2 regions of the Psychrobacillus sp. MER TA 171 genome follow, and region 2 is predicted to be linked to the other one. Evidence: riboswitches for the same ligand, from Rfam matches in the RefSeq annotation. Region 2 holds a riboswitch; the other holds the start of a gene.

Region 1 (3,182 bases), on a different contig from region 2:
CGTGGGTAGCCACCTTCCAAAGTTCGATATCGAACCAAATATGTGGATCAAATAATTCCGGATGCTCCTCATCATTTAATAGTCTCTCTTTTGGGACTGACTCCCCAATTGCTACAACAGTTTTTTCTTTCTTCATTTTCTCGAAAATGTCGCTCATCTTTCCTTCAAGCTCTAGACCGTTATAAAAAATCATGTCAGCATCCTCTAATATTTGTAAGTCTCCTTGAGTCGCCTTATAAAGATGTGGATCTACTCCTGGTCCCATCAAGGATTTAACTTCTACCATATCCCCGGCTATCGTCTTTACGGCATCAGCAACCTGACCTGTAGTTGTAACTACTAGTGGTTTATCAGCTTCCGCCTTTCCATTGTTTTGGTCATTACATCCAGCCAATAAAACTACAGCAAAAAATAATAAAAATAATTTTTTCATTTACTACACTCCTTTTCCTTTGTTATAAATTATTTCCTCAGGGAAACTTTTAGAATAAAAAAATATAAATTTCTTAAAAGATAATTATTTTCCCTTAGGAAACATTTGTTCATTAGGTTAACTCATCTTTTTAGAATTGTCAAATTAATTTATGCAAAATTGGAAAAAATGTGATTGTCTATTTTTATGAGTTAGAGTGGTAGAAATTTAATTAGGCTAAACTGAAATTTTCGTATGTCTTTATGTCAAAGTGCTATACTGTATAAACAATGATAGTGGGGAGGTAATGTAATGCAATATTCAAAATCTAAAATGGAAGAGCTTGTTAAGTTCAGTCCTGATTTAGCTAAAAGATTAAAGGAAGTAATGAAGGAGCATGATTTAGAAAAAAGCTTTGCTCTGAAGGCTTTGTATCATTCAGAGGTTAAAGATGGCGGTAAATATCAAAGGGATTATCAAGATCTATAGGAATTAGCGAACCAAATGACTAACGTCATTGGTTCGCTTTTTTAAAAGAGTCAATTTCATAATTCTATTTTAAAAAGCCAAACATGAACAATTAGTAAAAACAGTGATTTATATATGCTTTTATATGTGTAGAAGCAGAATTGATTTCCGCGCCAACCCGACGCTTTCTCGCGGGGTGAGCGATAAGCCATCACCCATCGCTTGCGCGCGTGGTTGTGATGTCTTATCTGTCTCCCTCATCTCGCTGGAGTCGCCGCCTGTCGCTACAATTAATACGGTTCGTGTTAATTGGTAAAGCTCTATTTATGAAATTGACTGACATATGTATTCTATTTATTCCTGCTCTATTCCAGCAATCTCTTGTTTAATCTGACGGTGTGCAACATTTAAGTGGTGAAGAAAAAGATTTCTTTCTTCTATACTCCATACTGAGTTAAGCTCAATTTCTTTTTTCATTTCCTCAAAGGTAGACTGTAGAGATATCGAGGTACTTGCAACCTGGTTTGTCATTAATACTTGCTTAAATTGCTCCATAAAAATCTCTTTTCTCATTTCCAAAATCCTTTCGTTTTTAACATAAAAAGCATCCTCTTTTTTATAAAAGAGGATGCTTGGTTAGTATGATTTAATAGTCAGTACGCTAGGAAACAAATAAAAACCACGATTAAATAAGGAGTCTGTTCGCTCCAGTGGATTTTAGTATGTCTTTTCGTACGGCAGTATTTTCAAGCTTTGCTTGTCATAGTTACACTTAGCACCTCCTATCCTCGTAGGGTCGTGGTGTGTACTTGAAATAGGCAGGTCTCCTGGCTCATGGTCATCGCGTTACCTTCCTTCCCGTAGTATCCATACATACAGTGGTTTATAAAGTATTGCTCACATTTACAGTTGCGGGACAGCGTCGGTCTTTCACCGAACTTCCCTTTTAAGTTCTTTTGCAATTAAAAGAACACCTAAATCTACACATTATTTAATTGTTCTTTCACTATAACATAAAAAAAGTTAGTCAATATAGCAAATTTGGATAAGTCGTGGACTGCTTCTCTTTTTATAATCAAGTGGAGAGGTGAGGTAAATGAGTAGTTTAAAGGACCCATATCGGCTGTATATTTATATTTGCTTTCTATCGCAATTATTTTTTACTTTTATATTTACAGTCAGTTTGTTGTATCAAGTAAGCGTTGTTAAGCTGGATCCGTTGCAACTAGTTTTAGTGGGAACTGTGTTGGAGATAACCGTATTTCTCTTTGAGATTCCAACTAGTATCGTGTCTGATTTAAAGAGCCGGAAGCTATCCGTTATCATTGGTTACTTTCTAATAGGAGTTGGTTTTTTATTAGAGGGCTTGTTTCCTTTTTTTATTACGGTTTTATTGGCTCAAGTGGCATGGGGGATAGGGTATACCTTTACTAGCGGGTCATTGCAAGCCTGGATAGCTGATGAAATAGGAGAAGAAAAGGCCTCATCTGCATATATGAGAGGAGCTAAGGCTGGTAACCTTGGCCAATTAGTTGCCATTCCGTTAAGCGTATTAATCGGCTCCTACCTAATCCATCTACCGATTATAGTAGGAGGATTATGTATGATTGGTTTAGCTGTTTTACTAATATTCTTTATGCAAGAGAATCATTTTAAACCTTTGAAAAGAAGCGAAACAGTTGGTGCATGGGAGACAATGAAGGAGAACTTAGATAAAATCATTCTTTTCTCCAGAACTAGCTTTATACTTCGTATGCTATTTCTAATCGCTCTGTTTATAGGTTTTTATAGTGAAGGTTTCGATCGTCTGTGGCTTCCTCATCTATTAGAAATGGCTGAAATAACTACCTTGTCCAATGAACGACTGGTGCTATTAACTGGAGGAATTCAATTAGTTGTCGTGCTGCTGTCATATATGTTGCTTCACTTTTTAAATAAAAGTACGATTTATCAAGAATTGCACCGAATATATATCGCTCTTTTTATTGGTTGCTCCAGTATAGTGGTAGCATTAATAGGCTTTGCATTTTCGAGCTATATTATTGGTTTGTTTATTTGCTATGTAATAATCCAAGTTAGTCGGAAGGTAATGTCCCCATTAGAGGACATTTGGTTAAATAAAATCATACCAGACTCTTCTACTCGGGCAACATTTTTCTCTGTAAAAGGGCAGGTGGATGCAGTTGGGCAAATAAGCGGTGGACCTGTTATTGGGTATATTGCCACAACCCTTACTATTAAGACTGCAATTATAGTAAGTGCGCTTATTTTAAGTCCAGTTCTATTTTTTTACCGTTCTCTT
Region 2 (3,182 bases):
ACCATAACACTATTATCCATTGCAAGGTACCTGTTTTAAAATAAAAGAAGATGGCCTCCTCAAAACGAGACCATCCTTTACTTTATTTAAATAATTCTGGATAAACGGTTTTGGCTACTAGTTCCACAGCTTCACCAATTCGTGGACCAGGGCGAGACATTATGTCCGAATCTAATTGGAAGATGGCGTTGTTTTGTACAGCCTCTAGCTGGTTCCAGCCTGGACGAGCCTTAATCTCACCAATTGGATCTTCTACATAATTTACGGTAGTTAAGATAATCGGAGGATTTTTCTTAATGACATCTTCCTCAGATAATTTAATCCATCCCTCTTGGTCTCCAAAAATGTTCACAACAGAAGCATTATTCAAAACTTCTTGTTGAAACGTATTTTTACCAGTTGTAAAAATTTCAGGAGAGGGGCTTATCTCAAAATAAACTTGTTTCTGATTAGCTACACCCGATACTTTGTCCTCAACACTTTGAATAGTAGTTTTAATAGAGTTAACAAGGTTTATTCCTTTATCCTCAACTCCCATTACTGCGGCCAACTGTTCAATATCACCATAGACGTCTTCAAATGACAGTGCCGATTGAATGACAAAAACGTCTAAACCCGCATCTTCCAACACTTTAAGCTCTTCCTCAGAACCGGTGGTATACGCTATCACTACATCTGGGCTTATCTCTAAAATCCGTTCTGCATTAAAGCTCATAGAATCGGAAATTCTTTCAATTTCCAGTGCTTCTTCTGGATAGGTATCATACTCTGTAGCTCCCACTATTTTATCTCCCACGCCAAGGGCAAATAGAATTTCTGTGTTGCTTGGTTGTAGAGACACAACCGAGTCGGGAACTTCTTCAAATGTAATTTCGTTCCCCATATCGTCCGTTACAGTGTATTCCTTTACTTCTTGTACAGAATCTGTTTCAACAGCTGTATTCTTTTCAGCCTCTTGGCAGCCTACAAGTAAGATAGAAAGTATTAGTACCGCTAACCAATTTCTTAATTGTTTATTCATATGTTAATCCCCCAATTCTTTCTTTTTTCTCATGGGATATGATTTACTGACAAATTGAATCTCGTCAACTCCATGATACTTATTTACATATACCGCCATTGCAAACAATACATTTGCTAATAGCTGCGTGTAGTCAAATAAAATCTCAGGTACTTCTCTTTCTAAAGAGACTTTATGTAAAGCTCTGACCGACTTTTTTGCTTCACTTCGACATACGTGCAACTCACAAGCAACCGTTGAACCTTGTGGAAGTACGAATATATCTACTCTTCCTTCTACTTCGCTTACGTAGGAATCGTACATATCGCTGAGGATTTGTAAATCTTCTTCATGGATCGCGAGCTTCCCTCTGACAGACCCATTTAAGTGGTATGCCATCGGGGCCAAATACATAAGGTCCTCATATACTCTTGGAATATCTTTTGTTAAAGAAGCAGCCAAGCCGATACGTGTCGTCAGTGAGTCCGTTCGAATCTCAAAGTCTACTGTAGAAGGCTTCTCTCTCATAAACGGATAACAAATATAACGCATGTCCTTTTTCACCTTTTCCCCTCCCTTCCTAGTAAATGTGAACATATGCAATACAATACTCGACCTCTTACAGCACAAAAAACGCCACCCCAAAAAGGGCGGCGCAATACTATTTATCGTTTTATAAATTCAATCGAAAAAATAGACACGTGCCGTACAACCCCTTAACTTCCGAAGAGTATTTATACGTTCAAGAAAAGGCTGGTCTCCTGGCTCATGCATCATTTTACTCTAAGAACCTTCCCATCGACTTCTAGCCGACAGTGGTATTTTTCTTATTTCATCTGCATTTACAGTTGCGGATACAGCTTCGGTTTTTCACCGAATTCCCAATTAAGCTGACAAGTCAGCACCTTTTCCCTGCAATAAATTATTCACTTATCGTAAGTGTACCATAGCGTATCATTTTGGGATAGAAATGGTTATCTAGTGTTAAAACTAGTAATTAGTTTGTTTCTTGTTCAGTTTATGCTACTGTTTTTATATGAAAAAATATATCCCACTATTACTTTTAATTCTCTTTGTATTTATTGCTTCGGGTCAAACTTCCGAGCAGCAATCTTTAGAGGCTGTGCTTAAAAACTGGCTTCCCAACAAGCCATTGGAATCCTTTTTGTCTTTATTTCATATTCCATATTGGGGATTTTATGTCTCTGTCGAGGAACGTGGCTACTATGCATTTGTTGAATTTTTAATCAGAAAAGGAACGCACTTTTTTTATTTTGGTTTGATTGGATTAGCCATTTATATTGCTTTACCGAAAAAAAAGTACAGAAAGCTGTTGGCCATACTGATTACCTTTTTTCTAGGAGCAGCAGATGAATTCCATCAATCCTTTACGAGTGGACGATCTGCACTCTTTCAGGATGTTCTATTAGATACAAGTGGCGCAATTTTTGCCATGCTATTGCTAACGCTTGTTCAATGGTTAAAGAATAGAAAAAACGCTACCCACTAAATTTAAAAGGTAGCGTTTTTCTATTAAGCTATTTAAAGAACTTATTTTCGACTTTTCTTTAATAGGAAGGCAAGACCTAAGGTGATAATGGAGAACACAGTAAGTAATTGATTAATCGGAAGTATAGGCTTGAATTTTACATTTTCCTCGGTGATTTCATAAACTCCAACTGGTTTAATCGAAAATACACCACCTGCTCCTTCTCCTTGACCACTAGCATTTTGCTCGTCTGTAAATCCACCGCCTCCTCCTCCACCTACGAAGTAGTTCACTTTGGCTACTGGCAGAATCCGTTTATTGTCCATAATAATTGGGTCCCCGTATATTAAAGAAGCATCCTTTTCTCTAGAAAACTTTTCAAAAATAGAACGTATTGGTGTTTGTATCATAGGCAGCTTGGTATTATCCTTTTGTTTACTTGTCTTTTCCTCCATACTATCTCTCCTTTATTTTAATATAAGGGTCATATGATGTTCCTCGTAATAAACATCTCTTTCCTTTAAAGCCATTTCTTCTGTTCCAAATACTTTAAATCCTAGCTGCAGGTATAAATTTTTTGCAGACTCATTACTAGATACTACGGAGAGATTAATCTTTTCAATTTCATTAGTTTCTCTTGCCTGTTTAATCGCCTGCTCCATTAAGGACTTACCGGCACCTTTTCTTCTCCCG

What was found. A riboswitch is a leader RNA that binds a small molecule or an ion and turns the genes downstream of it on or off. The one in region 2 is predicted to bind cobalamin.
Region 1: another riboswitch for cobalamin. It lies ahead of M3627_RS11365 (hypothetical protein); the one in region 2 lies ahead of M3627_RS05520 (hypothetical protein).

Annotation. Positions count from the first base shown of each region.
Region 1 covers NZ_JAMAWN010000010.1:110,979-114,160, reverse strand. Annotated here, with positions in the region: gene M3627_RS11375 (metal ABC transporter solute-binding protein, Zn/Mn family) at 1-433, opposite strand, end outside; gene M3627_RS11370 (hypothetical protein) at 725-901, shown strand; gene M3627_RS11365 (hypothetical protein) at 1,235-1,453, opposite strand; cobalamin riboswitch at 1,681-1,873, opposite strand; gene M3627_RS11360 (MFS transporter) at 1,977-3,182, shown strand, end outside.
Region 2 covers NZ_JAMAWN010000004.1:59,533-62,714, reverse strand. Annotated here, with positions in the region: gene M3627_RS05525 (ABC transporter substrate-binding protein) at 83-1,021, opposite strand; gene M3627_RS05520 (hypothetical protein) at 1,025-1,564, opposite strand; cobalamin riboswitch at 1,735-1,924, opposite strand; gene M3627_RS05515 (VanZ family protein) at 2,037-2,510, shown strand; gene M3627_RS05510 (GerW family sporulation protein) at 2,552-2,944, opposite strand; gene M3627_RS05505 (GNAT family N-acetyltransferase) at 2,957-3,182, opposite strand, start outside.